DNA from 4 places in the Paenibacillus filicis genome. Region 2 is predicted to be linked to each of the others. Evidence: riboswitches for the same ligand, from Rfam matches in the RefSeq annotation. Region 2 holds a riboswitch; each other region holds the start of a gene.
What was found. Region 2 has a riboswitch for cyclic di-AMP ahead of WMW72_RS33695 (hypothetical protein). Riboswitches for the same ligand answer to the same signal wherever they lie in the genome.

Region 1 (4,903 bases), on a different contig from region 2:
CCAATCGGCGAGCTTGCCGCCTACGATATTCCCGATCGTGACTCCGATGCCGAATAGCACGAGCACCCACGTGACGTTATGCTCAGCTAAGCCCGTCACTTCCTGCAGCAGCGGCGCGATATACGTGAAGACTGCGAACAAGCTGCTGCAGCCGATAGCGCCCGCCAGCAGCACCGTCAGCAGCTTAGGCTGGCCGAGCGCCCTGATCTGCCGGATAAAGCTGGAGGATGGATCATGCGGGATTTTCGGAATCAAGGCGACAATGCCTACCAGCGTAATAATCCCCATGACGACGACGGCCAGGAAAGCAGCTCTCCAGCCCATATTCTGACCGATGAAGGTGCCGAAGGGCACCCCGATAATATTGGCGACCGTGAGTCCCGCCATCATGACCGAGACGGCCGCTGCCCGCCGGTTCGGTGCAACCAGATTGGCAGCGATGACCGACCCGACTCCGAAGAAGGTGCCGTGCGCCAGCGAAGTGAATAGCCGGGCCAGCATCAGCACCGTATAAGTGGGAGCAACAGCGGCAATCCCGTTACCGATAATGAATAAGACCATGAGAATGCACAATAACACTTTCTGGGGAAGCCTCGATGTCGCTAACGCCAGGACCGGCGCTCCGATCGCGACGCCCAGCGCGTAGCCTGTGATCAGTTGGCCCGCTTTGGGAATGCTGACGTCCAGATCTGCCGCAACATTAGGCAGTAAACCCATAATCACGAACTCTGTCATCCCTATCGCAAATGCTCCTGCGGTTAACGAAATCAGGGCAATAGGAAACCTTTTTTCCTTGCTTGAGGAGCCGATGGCTGCTTGCTGCACTCCCATGGAATATACGCCTTCTCTCTATGTATGTGCCTGTGCCAGGTCAAGCCTTATGGCTTGCTGCGCACCGTATGTTAGAATAGCACACGCTTAGAAAAGTCGGCAATAACCTACACGCATTCTTTACAGATTCTTCCCTCCTAATCTCCTGCAACAATTCCGGGGTCGCTGCTCCTGCCGGTATGCGTTATATTCGTTATCGTTCCACTCCCACTCGAACCATCGGCAAGCCTTTGAAAATACGGGTATAGTAGAATACTTGTCATTTGTGCATACACGAAAATGCTGAGTTTGCCCGGTTTCTTGGCATAAAAACTAGCGCATGGAAATCATTATGCAATGATTCGAGAGTTATATCATGTTACCATGAAGCAACCGCAGGAAACACGATGGGCTTACATCGATTGATCTTCGCGGAAAAAAGAAGGCCGAAGCTTCTACTAGAAGCACGGGGAACCCAATGTTTTGGGGTGAAGCCGCTTCTCGCGGCCGGGTGATTGCTCTTTGACCCGAACCCGTCAGCTAACCTCGTAGGCCACAATAAGGAGAGGATGAAAGAAATGTTTTTCAAAAAGACAGTATTGACAGGTGCACTGGCGTTAAGCGTTGTCGTCGGAGCAGGTTCCGCGTTTGCAGCAACTCCAACGACAGGCACTATCAATCCTGATCAGTTGGTCAATCGTCTACAGCAACAATACGGATTGTCCCTGAGTGATCTGCTGCAGAAGCTGCAGGGTGCGAATCTTCGCATAGTATGCCCGGAAATTCATTATGTTTATCCAGGGCAAGGTGGCTCTGGTAACGACCATGGACAAGCTCCAACAACGCCGGGTACAGGTTCTGAGAATCCGGATAATGGCTCTGCCGCTCCGGATGAAGGACAAGCTCCAGCGGAAACTCCAGACACTGACACACCGGCTCCGGGTACCGAAGCTCCCGTTACAACCCCGGCTCCAGGAAATGGTCAGACGGAAGCTCCGACAGCTCCAAGCAAGCCAGCTACAGACACCGCTTCGGCTTATGCCGATCAGGTCGTAAGCCTGGTGAATGCGGAGCGCGCCAAGGCTGGTCTGTCGCCGCTGACAAGCGATCCGGCCCTTGCCAACATGGCACTCGACAAGGCCAAAGACATGTACAACCTGAACTACTTTGACCATAATTCGCCAACTTACGGTTCCCCGTTCGATATGATGAAGAAATACGGTATTCAATACTCGTATGCCGGCGAGAATATCGCCAAGGGACAACGCGATCCACAGGAAGTTATGAACGCCTGGATGAATAGCGCCGGCCACAGACAAAATATCTTGAGCCCGAACTACACGAAGATCGGCGTTGCTTTCTACAACGGCGAATGGGTTCAAGAGTTCATCGCGAACTAATAAGTGCGTGAAGACAGGAAAAAGCCCGGATGCTCCGGGCTTTTTTGCTGTTTATTTAGGTAGAGCTTGATTGGCCTGCTCTTTCACCGGTATTCGTTTCTCCGCGGAATCCGTTCCCAGACCGATCTCATGATCGACCGAAGCTTCCTGGACCTCTCCGTAAGCCCAGTGCTGCATGTCAACGTCACGCCACTGCTGCTCCCCAGCTGTGTATGGACCGCGGCCCAGCAGCTTGTTGACCACCGTTACCGCCTCCGCGCGGGTCAGGCTATGCTCCGGCAGGAACCTGCCATCTTCGTAGCCGTCCAGTACCCCGGCCGTCCGCATTCGTAGGATCGCCTCCTGCGCCCAGTGACCTTGAACATCCGTGAACCTGGCGCTTAGGCTCGAAGTAGGATTACCGGTGGACCAGCGGGCAGCCAGGCTGGCCATTTCCGCGCGGGTAACTGGCGCTTCCGGCCGGAAGCTTCCATCGGGATACCCGTCCATGATCCCCATCCACGTGACTCTGTTGATATTGTCTGATGCCCAGTGCGACTGGGTCACATCTGTGTATGTGACTTCCTTACGATTCTCGGCCTTACTCGTGACGCGTGATAGAATCGTAGCTACCTCGGCCCGGGTAATCCGGTTAGACGGCCCAAAGGTGCCATCGGGATAGCCCGTGATATACGGCCGGTGATGTCCAGGATTGTTCACGAGCATGCTGAAGGTCCGTTTACGCTTCTCACTGTCTACAGTAAGGTCCCCTGCATACACGACCGCTACCTGATCTCCAGCCAGAACAGGCTGCCTCAGCACCAGAATAATCCGACCCTTTTCCACGATGACCTGCTCGATAGCCACAGGCTTGCCATTCACCGTTACCGAGAAGCTATCTTTGTCAATGCCTTCATCGGAGCCGCCGTGCTTGATCGTAATCTGCTTGCCTTCTCCTTCCAGCTTAACTTCGGCCCTGGAGTCCGGTTTCGTGTCTCCTGGCGATGAACTGCCGGAATTGTCGCTGCTGCCGTCCGTTTCTGAGTCGGAGCTGTTGTTGCCGGACGGGTTAAGCTGTACGAAGGTGAAAGTACTGAATTTATCGATCTCCAGCTCAAGGCCATAGGGCTGGTTATTTCTGTACACGACTGTTCCCGAGGCCAGCTTCTTGTCGCCGTCGCTGTGCTCGATAAACACACGAAGCGAATTCAAGTAGGCCGCCTGGCCGGTTGCTGGTAAAATTCCGTTGAACGGAATGACCAGCTTCGTGCGGAAATTCCGATAGTTGGTCTCAATCTTCTGCGGCATCCCAACCACTACAGCCTTCCCGCTGCCTGCAGCCTGACGTATCGCAGGCTCCACCAGAATGCGGGCAGCTACCGTCTGACGGCCCTGCTCACTGCGGATTGGCACGATCCGGAAGTACAGATCCATCGCCTGCTGCTTCATGCGCAGCAGTATCTCATTAGAAAGCGTCAGGATGGCGGTTTCACTCTCCACTTGAATAGCCATCCCGTGATTGGATAAACTCGCCACGCTGCCCCCGGCAATCTGGACGGCCAATTCGTCCGGCCTGTCGCTCGGAAGTTCTTCCATGACGAGCCGAGCTGTGCGTTCCCCGGTCGTCTGGCTTTTATCGATAATCTGATCAGCTGCCGATTCGTCGAGAATCGTCTTGTCGATCAGCGTCCGGTCGGACAGCACGATCCGCGCAATGCTGAGCGGCTTGGTGAATTCGCCCTTTTCCCCGACCACATTCACGGTCCTCACTCCTTCGGTGACGGACGTTTTGGTCGTCGTCTGGTTTTTGACGATCAGCAGGAATGGACGGGATGCCGAGCGGTTGTTCTTGGATACCGTCGCCGTGACAATGACGCTTCGCTCATCAGACTGATGATGAACTTGTCCAATCACCTGGTGATTCTGTGCTTCCCCGATGGAGATCACATCCGGCTGGCTGGATACCCAGGTGACGAGCGTCTCATGCTTGCCGACAGACAACATGTACAGGTTCGAAGTAACGCTTTCCCATGTATCACCGTTGCTAAACCCGATACTCAATTGATTCAGAGCGTCCTCCAGCTCATGATCGGTATTGCCTTGACCCGAGCGGCTTAGGACGAGAAATGTCGTCTTGGCGATCTGGCTTCCACTCCCTGTCAACACCGTGTATCGGCCCAAAGCAGCATCAGCAGCCAGTGTGAAGCCGGCTAGATACCTCTCTCCTTGAACCGGAACCGACCGAAAGAAATAAACATGATCGTCGGGTCCAAATACCTTCACGATCACATCCGATGCTGCCGATGCTCCGCTTATGGTCACCTGCTCGCCCTGAAATTTGTCACGGACGGACTCTACCGTGGTGACAGCCTGGGCGGCCTGTATCTGCACAGGCCACACCAGATAGATCATCAGCGACAGGATCAGTCCGAGTCGCACAACAGCCTGAATAGCTTGTTTCCGTTTCAACCGATTCTGCCTCCCTTCGTTAGCTCTTATTTGTTGCCTACCACTTGAATCGTTTCCTCAGACAAGGGATATCCGATCTGGCTTCGGGCATACTCCGGCTCGCTGACTACCACGATCCATACTTGATCTCCAGGGCGAGCGGCTTCCAGCCGTAGCTTGAACGGCACAGGACGCTTCCCGTCTATCGCGTAACCCGTTGTAAATACAGGGGTATCCTCTCTCATGCCTTGGAATACGACATAAGC
Region 2 (4,903 bases):
ACAGTTGAGCATCATCAGAGCCAACGGCGTAATCCCCCCGAGCGGGGTCAACGTATCATGCATATTGTTGACGGAGCCGGTCGTCGCCGCCGTCGTCACGGTTGTGAACAAGGCGGACCCAGCAATGCCGAAGCGTACCTCCTTGCCCTCCATGCTGCCCTGTGAGGCATCCACGCCCAGCCGGTTCAGCACGGGATTGCCTGCCGATTCAGCGGCATAAGCTGCAGACAGGAACAGTACGAACAAGATCATCATCGCCGAGAAGATCACCCAGCCCTGCTTGCGGTTCTTGGCAAACAAGCCGAACGTATACGGGAGCGCAGCCGCCAGCGACCACATGGACAGAATCTCGATCACGTTGGTCAGCGGATTCGGATTCTCGAACGGATGGGCTGAGTTCGCCCCGAAGAAGCCGCCCCCGTTGGTCCCCAGATGCTTGATCGATTCGAGCGCCGCTACCGGGCCGATCGCAATCTGCTGCGGCCCTTCCACCCCGTTCACGGTGATCGTTGGCTGCAGCGTCTGTGGTACCTGAAGCCCGACGAGCACCAGCGTGGTGACAAAAGCAAACGGCAGAAATACCCGCGTATGCGCCTTGACGAAATCCTCGAAGAAATTGCCGATCGTCTCACCCTTGCTCGTGATGGCTCGGATGAAGGCTATCGCCACGCACAGCCCCGTAGCAGCTGAGGTAAACATCATCATCGTAATAAAAGCCATCTGCGAGAAATACGAGAGGCCAGTCTCACCGCTGTAATGCTGGAGATTCGTATTGGTCATGAAGCTGATGACCGTATTGAATGTCAGCGTCTGCTCCATATTATCGATGCCGCTCGGGTTAAACGGCAGAAACTTCTGCAGTCGAAGCATGAGGTAGCCGGTCGCTACCAGGACGATGTTCGTCAGAATAAAGCTTAGCGCGTAGGTTTTCCAGGTCATGCCCCGGCGCTGCTTCAGCCCGATCAGTGCGTATATCGGCCTCTCCGCCCAGGCAAACCAGCGATCTGTGCCGTTCGCCTCGCCCCGGAACACCTGGTACAGGTAGGTGCCGAGCGGCTTCACCAGCAGCAGCAGGATCAGGATAACAACGGCTATTTGTACAATGCCCATAACTTCTTAGACCCTCCTTGTCAGCAACCTAGAATTTCTCCGGATTGACCAGCACATAGACGAGATAAATAAAGATAAACACCGTACATACACCAACCACGATCATTTGTTATCTCCCTCCGGTTCACGGTTTACGCTTCCGCACCAGGCTAGGAAGCCTGCGAATAAGACATACGCTCCGGCCAGAAGCAGCACCATACCTAGATCCAGCATCCAAATCCCTCCTCATGGTCAGCCTTCTGCCTAATCGTCCATGGATGCAATTAAAAAGCTAACGTCCTGACTGGACGTATGAATGATATTGCGGGCCCCCAGATTTCTGTACATCAGCCTCGGACTGCTCGAATGGGTGATGATCGTGATGGGCTTTGTCGTCCATTTGCTGCAGATCTGCAGATAGCGGCAGCACAGCGTCACGCTATTTTCAAATAAAAAGACTTGACCTACCGGGAACTCCGGCATGATCCAGGTAACCTCATTTTTAGTATCCACGAGGTGGGAAATTTTCACTCCGATTCTAGTAACCCTCTCTTGTTCCACTCGATTGTTCACGATCGCTGCGCACGGAATCTGCCGGGCCAGCAATTGACTAATGAACAGCTCCCCTGCTTTGTTCGGTGCGGATACCAAGATCCATTCCCGCTGATGTACCACGGATTCTCCTCCTATTGATTGAGAAAGAGAAGGCAACAAAAAAGAAGCCGGCAGGAAGAAAAGAACTCTTCCCGCGGCTTCTTCAGGCACAGCCAAATAGACCGTGTCTTGCCCACGACAATCGTTGCCTCTCTCCAAACGCTTACGAGGTTAGCTGACGGATTCGGGCGTGAGAGTCGCCCTACCCGGGAACAGCCTGGCTGTTCCGGGATTCACCCCATGAAGCTGCGATGGCAGCTTCGTTGGTTCCCCCGTTCCTTTTCCATTCAAGGACTCAGCGAATCAGATGCATGTCATTCGTTTTGTAAATCATTGGCTTCTGTTTCATAAAAAGACAAGTAAAAACCACAGAGGCTTAAGCCCTGTGGTCGATAGGTTCGATCACAAGCTTCATCATCCTCTCTCCATTAAGCACCATTCGCATGTCAGAACAAGTCAAGACGGTCCTTCGATACCAAGATGGCTGCCTACCAACGCTTACGGGGTTAGCTGACGGATTCGGGCGGTGAGAGTCGCCCTACTCGGAGCCGCTTCCTGCCCCAAGATTCACCCCATGCCCTGCGCGCAGCGGCTCTCACACCGCTTCGGCCTGGCTGTATTGGTTCCCCCGCTTTCCCGGTTAGCCCAGGAAACTCAGCGATTCAACATGGAAACTTTGTTTGATTCATGAGTTGTATCATACGCTTGCCGGTTGGTCCTGTAAAGAAAGACCATCCGTCAAATCCCGTTCAATCCGCCATAATCCGGAAGTAATTCATCTTCGATCTCCATATTGCTGCATCTTACTCCCGATTTTACTGTTTATCTCGAAAATCACGAAAATAGAAGCTTAGCCTAGAAAAGGTGGAGATAACCGAAGCGTCTGTCCATTGAAGTCGGTTTCACGTGGATTTCCGGTTCAAATCATACAAATCTAACCATTTATCGGGTTTTATTTTGCAATAGTTCGGGCGAATGGGGTAACCGCGATAGCTAACCTCGTAAGCACAGGTTTCAGCCGCCAACAACTATTTACTAATCCCGGTTGCACGAGACGAAGATTGAGGATGCCGGAATGGCGGCCATGACCTCTGATTTCGTAATTTTTATAGATGAAGAGGCGCCTCATGTAAAAAAAGACCTTCCAAAAGTGTTCCGCCTGACAAATTGGATCTGCTTAGAAGAAAGGGACTCTTTTCATATGGCGTGACAAAGGTCGTTTCAGACGCATACATGCCTGATTACAAACAGGCTAAGGGAGCATTTCTGCTCCCCTTCCATGCCTTCTGCATAGCTATAGACGCTGTTTAAAGAAATACGGACAATAATTTATTCACGGCATACTCGGCCTCGACATCTATACACACCTGTACAGGACTTCCTACCAAAGCATTACGCCGTAAATCCGCCACGGTCATCCCCTGACAAATCTCACTTTGGCATTCCACTTTAATCTTCATCTGTTGGGTTTTGACCACACCTGGCTCTAGGGCCACCAGCATCGTTAATGGATCATGCAGCGGGGCAGCTCCCATCCAATAATTCGAGGTGTGATAGAAGTCAAAGTAAAACTGTAAGGATTCGTTGATAAATTCGACGATATCCTTGTTCTCTTCTTGGCAATGCTCCTGCAGATAGTTCAGATGCTGCTGGGTAATCAGCGTTTTCATCGTAACATCTAGGCCCACCATGGTGATCGGTAACCCCGAGCTAAACACGATGTCCGCGGCCTCGGGATCGCCCCATATATTCGCCTCCGACACGGGGGTTACATTACCCGGGACATGAACAGCTCCACCCATGACATATACATGCTTAATTTTTTGAGCCAACGTTGCATCCTTCTGAAGCGCCTGGGCTAAGTTGGTTAATCTTCCCAAAGCCACGATAATTAACTCATTAGGAAGCTCGTCCGCTTTACGCAAGATAAACTCATGGGCTTCTTCCCCCAAGGCCTTCTGAGCGGAAGGCGGAAGCTCGACGTCGCCGATTCCATTCTCGCCGTGCACTTTCGTAGAGAAGCCCTGCAAGGTGCGCTGCAGAGGCTTCTCCGCCCCTTGGACCACCGGAATCTCATAGGTCGTCTTGGCCAGCTGAATAATTCTTAAGGTATTCTCCGTTGCTTGCTGGACGCTAATATTCCCGAATACCGTTGTGATTCCCTCTACGTGTACATCCGTTGCTTTCAGCGCATATAGGATGGCTAGCGCATCGTCGATCCCCGTATCGGCATCAATGATTACTTTTTTTTCGAATGGTTGCATCGGAATCTCTCCCTGTCTGGTTAGTTACTATTTAATTCCCGTATTCGATGAAGTGGCAGGAGAATCATGATAGGAATTATAACAGTAATGAGCGGCATAGCAAACCTCTCATCCCAGCGTGTAGCGGTGCGTTACCGAATTTCATTATGAAAAAAGCACGGACCCTAGAGTCCGTGCTTGGTGAGGGAAACGAGCATAAGCTCGGTAATCCCTGCATGACAGTGAAATTCATGCATAGGCTTGCTTCACCAAAGTCATTGCAGCTGCATCAGCGTGGCAGCATCAATATCGTATAAGGTACCTTGGCCAGCTTGAACAAGCTGACTGATCTGCTCGTAGGCCAAGCCGCTTGTCGGGGCAATGGCATCCAGCGTAACCTGATTCGCTGGCAGGTTAGCGATGATTTCTTCCAGGAAGAAACCGGCCATGCCTTGGGAGGTGCCTTTATCATGAACAGGAGCATCGGTAATGAAGATGATTCTTTTGGAGTTCTTTCGTCCCGCTAATTTTTGAATCGCCATATCAATGGCCTCTAGTCCAGATTCCTCTTCGTCCTCCCCGCCGGAAGCAACCAACTGCTCTAATTGAACCCGTAACAAGTGTTTATTATTGGTGAAATCAAAATACTCGAAATCTGGATTATACGGATCTACATAATTAATATCCCGATAAGCCACGAGAGCAAAGTTCGAGCCCGATGGAACGGAATCCACGAAGCTAATGACCGACTCCTTCACGTAGTCGATAACCTCACCCATACTACCTGTCACGTCTATGACAAAGACAATATCCGAAGCAGCTTTGATCCCTTTGGATATGTTCTCTAGAATAGGTGAGGAAGTCGACGGTTCTGACGGCTCTTGTACCGCTTCCTCAACCGGAGTCTTCTCGCTTTC
Region 3 (4,903 bases), on a different contig from region 2:
CTCTCCAAAGTCCACGTCCCGCCACACGGCCCAAGGGCGGACGCCGCGGTCCTGCGTGAGCTTACCTCCGGCAAGCAGGGCGAAATACGTGGATAACGCCATTAGCACAACGTAGGTATTGATGATCCACAGATAGAGGATGGCACCCGCCTCGGATGGCCCGCTGCCATGGCTCGTGCGAAACGCCGGCAGCATATTGTAGTTGTTGAGCAGATACAGCGCTAGAAAGACAAGTGTAAGCAGTGTGCCGCGCACGAAGCTGATCTGCCGCCGGTAGCGCACCACGATCACCAGGGAGGCCAGCGTCATCGCCAGCGAGGCGATCATGCTGATCCTTGTCATAAGCCCGGAGCGGCCGTCCTGGACCTCCTGCCAGCGCACGAAGCTGTCGGGCGGCGGGAATGCCGGTCGGAATGCCGTCACCTGTCCGCCTACCGTCAGCAGCCTCAGCTCCAGCTTGGCTTCGCCGATCTGCTCCGTCCTGCTGACATACACCTGCTCGGCCGCTCCCTCCGGGCTGACTCCGCTGTGCAGCGTGTAGCCTGCGGGATCAAAGCCCATATCCCGGATCGCTTGCTCCGCCGCTGAGCCGGGGGTGCTCTCCAGTGTGGGCAGCGCATCCGTCTTGGCTGTAGGGGCCTTGTAGGCGCTAAAGCTTAGGACGCTGCGGGTCGTAAAGTTGACGCCGACGTAGTAGGTCGAGGTTCCGTCGCGAATTTCCACTTCATAGTAATCGATAGGGAATCGGGCAGCGAACTTCTTCTCATATTCATCCTCCAGCTTGGCCTGCTGAATATAGCCGCTGCGGGACGTATACGATTGGAACAGCGTGTCCGCCGTCTGCTTCCCGGAGAGGCCGAAGCGCCGGTCGATGAAGGCGACAGCCGTCTGGGCCGCTTCCTGCTTGCTGATCGCCGGGGTTGAACGCTTCTCCTGCTCTGGGGAGGAGGGCTTGTCGAACAGCGGAACCGCGTACGAGAGGCCGAAATACAGCAGCAAGCCGATAACGGCGAGCAGCAAGGGGGGGCGTTGCTTGAATGTGGGCATAGCGCACTCCTTATCGGTTGGAATCTATTGGGCAAGAGGGCTCGGTGCTGAGAGCATGCTTTTGGACTGGCACTTGTATTGTATTCGCAAGGACGTCCATCCATGCTTTTGGATAATATCATGATAACATGCGTAAGAGTCGGAAAAAACAAGCCAGCGCAAGGGTTGCCCCCATGTGATCGCTTACAATTGCCCCGGGGATCGCTTTATCCACCCAAAACCGTCAAAAACAGCTTTGTGCTTCCACTCAAACCCGTCTATAATTCATATGAATTGAATAAAAAAGCCGAATTTCGTATTGAAAACGGGGGAACCATGAAACATAGGGGTGAATTCCGTGCCCGGCCGTCCGGCCGCATGCATGGATAGGGTGCCTGTATACCCGAATCCGTCAGCTAACCTCGTAGGCTTGAATGCAGGAACCTTGTACGCAAAGCACTGGGTTTCCCGTGCTTTTTTTGTTGTTCATATACGGCGATGAGGTGCCCCATGAGATGATATCAACCGCACAGAAGCATAAGAAATTCGAGCTGACGCCGCCGCAGATTCTGGTGCTTGGCTTCGCCGCGATTATTCTGCTCGGCACGATTCTGTTGACGCTGCCCTTTTCATCCGCGGATGGCCTCCCGACGCCTGTCCTCGATGCGTTGTTCACCGCGACCTCGGCAGCTTGCGTGACAGGACTTGTCGTCGTAGACACCGGACTTCATTGGTCTTTATTCGGCAAAATCGTCATCATCATCATGATTCAGGTCGGAGGACTTGGCTTCATGACGATGTCTACCTTGTTCGCTTTTGTACTGAAAAAACGGATTTCCTTGAAGGAAAGGCTGATTCTGCAGGAGGCTATGAACCAGGGCAGCATGGAAGGCATTGTCCGGCTGATCCGCAAGGTGCTGGTTTACTCGCTCACCATCGAGCTCGCGGGAGCCATTCTGTTCGCCATCCGGTGGTCCTTCGATCTCGGGGTGGCGAGAGGGATCGGCTACGGGTTCTTTCATGCCATTTCATTTTTCAACAACGCTGGCTTTGATTTATTCGGTGCGGTGAGCGGGCCCTTCACCGGTCTTACCTCCTATGCGGATGATGCGCTGGTCAATGTCGTATCGATGGCGCTCATCGTGCTCGGAGGCCTCGGCTTCGTCGTCCTGTCGGATCTGCTGGAATTCAAGCAGAAGCGGCGGCTGTCCCTGCATTCCAAGGTCGTGCTGTCGGCCAGCGGATTGCTGATTGTGCTAGGAGCTATCGTCATCTTCGCCTTCGAATATTCGAATACGAGAACGCTGGGCCCGCTCGGCTGGGACGGCAAGGTACTGGCTTCGTTCTTCCAGTCCGTGTCGCCGAGAACGGCAGGCGCCAATAGTGTGGACATGGCGGGACTGCGGCAGGCGAGTCAGCTGTTCATCATCATCCTGATGTTTATCGGGGCTTCTCCAGGCTCGACAGGCGGAGGAGTGAAGACGACGACCTTCACGGTGCTGGTCGGGGCCATGATCGCGATGATCCGGGGCAAGGAGGATATCGTGCTGTTCCGCAGCAGACTGGGCAAGGACCGTATCCTGAAGGCGATCACGCTGACGATGCTGGCCTTGTTCCTGGTCATGATCGTCACGATGCTGCTGTCCACGACTGAGGATCACAGCTTTCTAATGATTTTGTTCGAGGTAACGTCCGCATTCGGCACGGTCGGCCTCAGCATGGGACTGACGCCCGATCTGTCGACCTTCGGCAAAGTCATGATCGCCTTGACGATGTTTGCCGGCCGTCTTGGACCGCTGACGCTGGCTTATGCGCTGGGACCCAAAGCGGAGAAAGAGCTGTACAGATACCCGGAAGGGAAAATCACCATCGGATAGGGGAAGAGACACAGGATGAAGCGCAGTCAATATGCCGTTATTGGACTAGGCAGGTTCGGATCGAGTCTGGCCAAGGAACTGATCAAGCTTGGCTATGAGGTTATGGGGATCGACAAGCACGAGGAGCCCGTGGAGGCGATGAGTGAGGAGCTTACACATGTCGTGGTTGCGGATTCTACCGACGAAGACGTCATACGTTCGCTCGGCCTGCGCAACTTCGACTGTGTGATCGTCGCGATCGGCGACGATATCCAGTCCAGTATCCTGACCACGATTCTGCTCAAGGATATCGGGGTCAAGATGGTTGTGGCGAAGGCGTTGTCCGAGCTGCACGGCAAGGTGCTGAACAAGATCGGCGTCGACCGCATTATTTTCCCGGAGCGGGACATGGGGGTGCGGGTTGCGCATCAGCTCGTCTCGCCGAATCTGCTCGATTATATCGAGCTGTCGTGCGAGTACACGATCGCGGAGCTGACGGTTCCAAGGTGTCTGGACGGAAGGACCTTGCGGGATCTCGACACGCGGGCCAAGTACGGCTGCAGCATCGTAGCTATTAATAAGAAAGAAGGCGTTATTATCGCCCCGACGGCCACCGACTCCGTGGAGGAGAAGGATGTGATGGTCATCATCGGGACGAATGACCAGATCGACCATTTCGAGAAGGCTGTGATCCGCTAAGCGGCGGCTACCGCTGACTCGAATGCTTAACCGCCAGATCGATGAACAGCCGGATCGGCGGCTCCAGAGCGGCTTCCTCCGTATATAGGAGCGAGGTCGTTCTTTTTGTTTGCTCCAGCTCCGGGATGAAGCGGACGATCAGGCCGTTTGTTTCCACAAGGACATGCCGCAGATAAGATTCGGGCAGCAGCGTGGCGGTCTGACAGGTCGCTGCCAGCCGGATGATGGCCTCGAAGGAATCGATCTCCATCTTCACATCGGGGTGGACGCTGCAGCGGTGAAACATCTCATCCATCAGCACGCGGTACCACGTTCCCCGGGAAAACAGAATCATCGGCAGCTCATGCAGGTCGGCTGCGCTCAGGTCCGTGCGGTCCGCATAGGGGTGGCTGGCGGGGAGTACGAGGCAAAGCGGATCGTCGAACAGCGGCAGACAGACGAGTCCGGGGTCGTCGATGCCCGAAGCCACGAGGCCGATATCGACCTTCTTCTCCTTGACAAGAGGGACGATCTCGTGGGTTTTGCCTGTCAGCGCCTTGATATCCGTCAGCGGATGCTCACGTGTATAGATCGTGATCAGGTCAGGCAGTGTCGACTGCAGCGTGGTCAGACTGGCGCCGATGACCAGGCTGGCAGGCTTCGTGCTCGTCTTGAAGATCCGGAGCGACTGCTGCAGCTTACGCTCCAGCCGCTGCTGATCCAGCGCGTACTCGTAGCTGATCTCGCCTGCCCGCGTCAGCTCAAGCCGCTTGCCCTTGCGGCGGAACAGCTCGACCCCAAGATCCTCCTCCAGCTTCATGATCTTGCGCGAGAGAGCGGGCTGAGAGATGTTAAGTATCTGGGATGCCTTGTTCAGACTTTGCTGCTGTACGACCGTAATCAGAATATCGAATAGCTCCATCGGGTGTGATCCGCCTCCTTGACAACTTTAGCATATGCATAAATGTTATAAGAGATTATAAGAAATCGGCACTTCCATTATAAGCGAAACAGGAGTAGTATGGTAGTGTCACGGATTGTTCACAAAAAGTACCGCGAATGGTATAAAAGGCTGTCGATTCATGGAAAATAGACGTAGCGTTTTGTGTTGACGCTCTCAGACGTCGGGAGTACAATGATTATTGGTTTTTATCAAGGCCGTGGCTAGCCTAATTATTAGGAGGGGAACGAAAGGTAATGTTCAAAAACTCGTACTTTTCACGAAAGCTTCATTCCTTGCTCGGTGTTATTCCGGTCGGTTTTTTCCTGATCGAGCACCTGCTGACGAACTATTCGGCAGCGAAGGGCGGACCTGGAAGCTTTCTTGAGCACGTCGAATGGCT
Region 4 (4,903 bases), on a different contig from region 2:
TTCGTGGCCGTCATTGACCTCACGTATAGCAATGGCCGGATACATCTGAACCCGCTTGCCCAACACGAAGAAAGTCCCCTTGGCCTCATACGCATGCAGAAGATCCAGAATTTGCGGTGTGTACACCGGATTGGGACCGTCGTCAAACGTCAAGGCGATCAGCTTCTGATCGGTTTGGACATTCCATACGACCTCATCACGGCTTGGAACGGCAGCAGCTGGAAATTGGGGAATCAGCAGCAGGCCAGCCAGCAGCAGAAGTGTTGTTTTCCGGATCATGACCAAGCCTCCTCCGCTGTAAATTCAGTTATAGTGTCCGAAAAAAGGCGGGAGGCTATGCGGCCTAAAAGCTGGGTAATCCCGATGGAAGAAAAGGATAAGAGTGTGGAAGGTATTCCAGAGAAAAGCGGGGGTTAGTCGCGGCCTATAAAGAAAATAGCAAAAACAGCAGTCCGAAGACTGCTGCTGCTACGAGCCGAGAATATATACTTTCACTTGCTGAATCCCGAATGACTTCACTTGCTCACGGCTCTGCGGGAGGAAGATATCGATCTTATTGCCCTTGATCGCTCCACCGGTATCGCTGGCTACGGCATACATGCCTCCGGCAGGAAGTCCGTCATGTGTGTAGCCTTCCACGTAAACTCTCGATCCGAGTGGAATCACAGAAGGGTCTACGGCGATCGTGCCAAGCTGCAGCTGGTTGCCCATATAATCGAGTGTGTACCCGCCGTTCTCTGCGGGGCTGGCGCTATAGGCAGAGGCTCTGGCCTCAATGACTTTGGAGTAACTCTTGGCGATGGCCTGGGGACGATACCAGGCCGGTGCATGATACTGGCCGTCTGTCGACATAATCGCGATGCGATTGGCCGAATCCCATTGGGTCTTGGAGCCGAACGTATCGGCAATCAGACGGAAAGGAACGTATACACGGCCGTCTACGATCCGGGCAGGCGCATCCAGAGAAGCAGGCTGCTCATTCACCTTGGCCTCAGTTTCTCCTGTCGTTAGGGTCAGCTTCTGCTCCGAATTGCCGATGGTGATGGCAATCTGGTTGCCTACCTTCTGCCATTGCAGATCATAGCCTAGCTTGTCAGCCATGACTCTAGCAGGAACTTGAAGCTTGGAAGTGGCATCCACAATCGGCTGAATATCACCAAACTGCATGAGCTGATCGTTAACCTGCACCTTAATGTCCGTCTCCTGATGGAAAAACTGGGCATTCGCAGGCTTAGACGCCGTCATTCCCGCGGGCAGCAGGAACAGACCTGCCAGCAGGATGCATTTGAAAATCTTATTCAATTGATTCCCTCCTGTCGGGCCTCCGAGGTTAGTTGTCGGGTTCGGGAAGAGGATTTTCCCTAAGCGCGATTCGGCAGGCATGGCTGCTGGAATCGTCTATTCACCCCATGTGATGCGTCCCCCGTACGTTCAGATAACAAACTGTTCGATTCGGCTTTTAAGACTTTACCATAACCTGCTTAAAGCGTTCAATGCATAAATTCATCCAGTCCATGCCAGGTTTTTCCTTCAGCTGAGAGGATATCCGTAAAAATACCGCCGTGTGGCGGCAGAATGGTACAATGTAAGTTATAGAAAAGCAGGGAGGCAGAGTCATGTATCAGCGCGACTATATCATGCGGCTTATCGAACAGACGGCCAAAATCATCGGACAAGTCATCAACAAGCGAGGCCAGGCGCTTCAGGAGCGGCTGGAGATTATCAATCAGGCGATGAAACGCCTCGTCGGACTCGACTCTAGACTGCTGCAGGCGCTGGCGGTTCGCGATCTGCTGGAGCTAATCTCCCAGGGAGGCAGGCCGGATATCGGCAAAGCGCTTGCGTTGAGCGACATGATGATCGCCCGTGGCCGGATGCTGAAGGAAGAACAACACGGGGAGCAGGCTGCACGTGAATCCATCCGGTGGGCGGAGCTGCTTCTGCTGGTAAGGGCAGACGAAGAAGACTCGGCAATGCTGAAGGAAATCGACGAGCGGATCGAAGCCGCGCTGGAGCTGGCCGGGAGAAGTCCGATGGGCACTGAGCTGCTGGAGCTGCTTATCCCTTATTATGAAGAAACAGGCCGGCTATCCAAGGCGGAGGATGCTCTCTTTCACCGCTTGGCTGTGAAAGACGGAGACGAGCCCTCTGATTCGTGGCTGGTCATTCTAGAGAACGGCTTGCTTATGTATGAGCGGTGGACCCTGCTGAGCGAGCCGGTGCTGACGGCGGGAGGGCTATCCGCCCCAGAAGTCGCCCAAAGTCAAAAAGAACTCATTGAAATGAAAAATGCGACTGTTAATAAGCGGTAAATCTACCCAATAACAAGGTTTAAAGGCGAACTATTTTTATGGAATAAATATTGAATGTTCGGGTTTTAGAGTTGACATGATGTGTCAATCCCTGCTAAACTGAGAGAGTGAAAAGATTGGTAAGCAGGGTCATTTATAAGTTGAATAGTCTCGTATAAAGTCGGGGATACGGCCCGAAAGTCTCTACCCGAAAACCTTAAATTTTTGGACTACGAGTAAGCGTCAATGAGAGGTCGGCACGCTCTGTGCTTGGCCTTAACTTGTGCTTAAGGGTATTTCTTGTCGTCCTTCCGACAGCTGGCCGTTACTTGGCTTCAGTTGTCTCAAGGGCGTTTTTTCATGAATAGAGCATATAGCTCATCAAGCAGCCGCCCGGAATCGAAGGGTGCAAACGGAGGTTATCATGTCAGTGCAAGTTGGTGTCATTATGGGAAGCCAGTCCGATTGGGACACGATGAAGCATGCGTGCGACATACTGGACGAACTCGGCATCGCCTATGAGAAGCGGGTTGTATCCGCTCACCGTACGCCCGATCTGATGTTTGAATATGCGGAATCCGCCATCGGTCGCGGATTAAAGCTGATTATCGCCGGAGCCGGCGGTGCCGCTCATTTGCCGGGTATGGTTGCGGCGAAGACGGTACTGCCGGTCATTGGCGTGCCTGTAAAGTCTTCTACAATGAGTGGGCTTGATTCACTCTATTCCATTGTACAGATGCCGGGCGGCGTGCCGGTGGGCACGATGTCGATCGGTCAGGCCGGAGCGACCAATGCGGGGCTGTACGCCGCTCAGGTGCTGGCAGCCTTCGATCCCGAGCTGCAGCAGAAGCTCGTGAAGCGCCGTGAGAAGCTCGCGCAAACCGTTATAGAGAAGAGCGTGCTGGAATGAGACCGGATACGCAGCGGGAAGCAAGGGCTTACGATCCCTCCAAAGTGATCGCGCCCGGCGGAACGATCGGTGTGCTGGGCGGCGGCCAGCTCGGCCGGATGCTGGCCTTGGCCGGACGGGCTATGGGCTACCGCTTTGCCACACTCGATCCGACGCCGGACTCGCCCTGCGGTCAGGTAGCCGACCGCCAGGTGACAGCGCCTTATCACGATGCGGCGGCGGCACGGGAGCTGGCAGAGCTGTCGGATGTCATTACGTATGAGTTCGAGAACGTCGATGCGGACGTGACGGAGCTTCTAATGAAGGAATCGTATGTGCCGCAGGGCAGCAAGCTGCTCTACACGACCCAGCACCGGCTGCGGGAGAAGCGGGCCATCGAGGCCGCAGGCGTCAAGGTAGCGCCTTACGCGGAGATCGGCAGCGTAGAGGAGCTGCGCGAGGCGGTAGGTCGCTTCGGCCTGCCATGCGTACTGAAGACGGCGATGGGCGGCTATGACGGCAAGGGACAATGGGTGATCCGTCATGAGGACGAGATCGCAGAAGCGTACGAGACGCTGGCCCGTGCCGGAACGGAACTCGTGCTGGAGCAGTTCATCCGCTTCGAGAAGGAGCTGTCCGTCATCGCAGCGCGCAGCCCGCGCGGTGAAGTCAAGACGTTCCCAGCAGCCGAAAACGAGCATGTGAACAACATTCTGCACTTGTCCATCGTACCGGCACGTGTGCCTGCGGATGTCGTCGAGCGCGCCGAGAAGATGGCGGCGGCTATCGCCGAGGGGCTGGATGTGGTCGGCCTGATCGCTGTCGAGCTGTTCCTGACAGCGGACGGTGAGCTATTCGTCAACGAGCTCGCGCCGCGGCCGCATAACTCGGGACATTATACGATGGAAGCGTGTAGGACCTCGCAGTTCGAGCAGCATGTGCGGGCGATCTGTAACCTGCCGCTCGGGGACCCTAGCCTGATGCAGCCGGTCGTCATGGTCAACGTGCTCGGCGAGCATGTGCAGCCGCTGCTCGACTGGGTCGTGAAGCCCGAATCGGAAAGCCTGGAGCCGGGCGTAACCGCTAAGATTCATCTGTATGGCAAGGCAGAGGCGAAGAACGGACGGAAGATGGGCCATGTGAATGTGCTGGCGGACACGCCGGAAGCGGCATTCCGCTGGATAGAGGCTTCCCGGATATGGGAGCCTAACAATAAATAGCAAGCTTGCAAGCGAAGAGACAAGCAAACGGAGGCAGACAAACAAATGATCGATCGTTATACAAGACCCGAGATGGGCGCTATCTGGACCGAAGAGAATAAATTCAAGGCTTGGTTGGAGGTCGAAATTTTATCCTGTGAAGCTTGGGCAGAGCTCGGCGTTATCCCGAAGGAAGATGTGGCAGAGCTGCGGAAGAACGCAGCGTTCGATATCGACCGTATCTATGAAATCGAGCAGGAGACACGCCATGACGTGATCGCCTTCACCCGTGCCGTATCGGAGAAGGTCGGACCGGAGCGGAAATGGGTGCATTACGGTCTGACCTCGACGGATGTCGTCGATACGGCACTCGGCTACTTGATCAAGCAGGCCAATGAAATTCTGGAGCGCGACATTGTGAACTTCGTCGAGATCGTCCGCAATCAGGCGATCGCTTACAAGGATACGCCGATGATGGGACGTACGCATGGCGTTCATGCCGAGCCGACCACCTTTGGCTTGAA

Region 1: it holds a riboswitch for cyclic di-AMP, as region 2 does, so the genes downstream of both, WMW72_RS21660 (CAP domain-containing protein) here and WMW72_RS33695 (hypothetical protein) in region 2, are expected to answer to the same signal.
Region 3: it holds a riboswitch for cyclic di-AMP, as region 2 does, so the genes downstream of both, WMW72_RS31465 (TrkH family potassium uptake protein) here and WMW72_RS33695 (hypothetical protein) in region 2, are expected to answer to the same signal.
Region 4: it holds a riboswitch for cyclic di-AMP, as region 2 does, so the genes downstream of both, WMW72_RS23935 (stalk domain-containing protein) here and WMW72_RS33695 (hypothetical protein) in region 2, are expected to answer to the same signal.

Annotation. Positions count from the first base shown of each region.
Region 1 covers NZ_JBBPCC010000015.1:96,986-101,888, forward strand. Annotated here, with positions in the region: gene WMW72_RS21655 (MFS transporter) at 1-831, opposite strand, end outside; cyclic di-AMP (ydaO/yuaA leader) riboswitch at 1,245-1,380, shown strand; gene WMW72_RS21660 (CAP domain-containing protein) at 1,380-2,210, shown strand; gene WMW72_RS21665 (S-layer homology domain-containing protein) at 2,262-4,658, opposite strand; gene WMW72_RS21670 (Ig-like domain-containing protein) at 4,685-4,903, opposite strand, start outside.
Region 2 covers NZ_JBBPCC010000036.1:42,490-47,392, forward strand. Annotated here, with positions in the region: gene kdpA (potassium-transporting ATPase subunit KdpA) at 1-1,110, opposite strand, end outside; gene kdpF (K(+)-transporting ATPase subunit F) at 1,139-1,216, opposite strand; gene WMW72_RS33695 (hypothetical protein) at 1,354-1,764, opposite strand; cyclic di-AMP (ydaO/yuaA leader) riboswitch at 1,888-2,054, opposite strand; cyclic di-AMP (ydaO/yuaA leader) riboswitch at 2,224-2,413, opposite strand; gene WMW72_RS33700 (nucleoside hydrolase) at 3,051-4,007, opposite strand; gene WMW72_RS33705 (stalk domain-containing protein) at 4,262-4,903, opposite strand, start outside.
Region 3 covers NZ_JBBPCC010000030.1:24,937-29,839, reverse strand. Annotated here, with positions in the region: gene WMW72_RS31470 (CPBP family intramembrane glutamic endopeptidase) at 1-1,047, opposite strand, end outside; cyclic di-AMP (ydaO/yuaA leader) riboswitch at 1,322-1,472, shown strand; gene WMW72_RS31465 (TrkH family potassium uptake protein) at 1,542-2,903, shown strand; gene WMW72_RS31460 (potassium channel family protein) at 2,919-3,581, shown strand; gene WMW72_RS31455 (LysR family transcriptional regulator) at 3,589-4,482, opposite strand; gene WMW72_RS31450 (succinate dehydrogenase cytochrome b558 subunit) at 4,758-4,903, shown strand, end outside.
Region 4 covers NZ_JBBPCC010000017.1:170,751-175,653, reverse strand. Annotated here, with positions in the region: gene WMW72_RS23940 (polysaccharide deacetylase family protein) at 1-279, opposite strand, end outside; gene WMW72_RS23935 (stalk domain-containing protein) at 469-1,302, opposite strand; cyclic di-AMP (ydaO/yuaA leader) riboswitch at 1,305-1,468, opposite strand; gene WMW72_RS23930 (DUF6483 family protein) at 1,617-2,312, shown strand; purine riboswitch at 2,443-2,544, shown strand; gene purE (5-(carboxyamino)imidazole ribonucleotide mutase) at 2,716-3,201, shown strand; gene purK (5-(carboxyamino)imidazole ribonucleotide synthase) at 3,198-4,400, shown strand; gene purB (adenylosuccinate lyase) at 4,446-4,903, shown strand, end outside.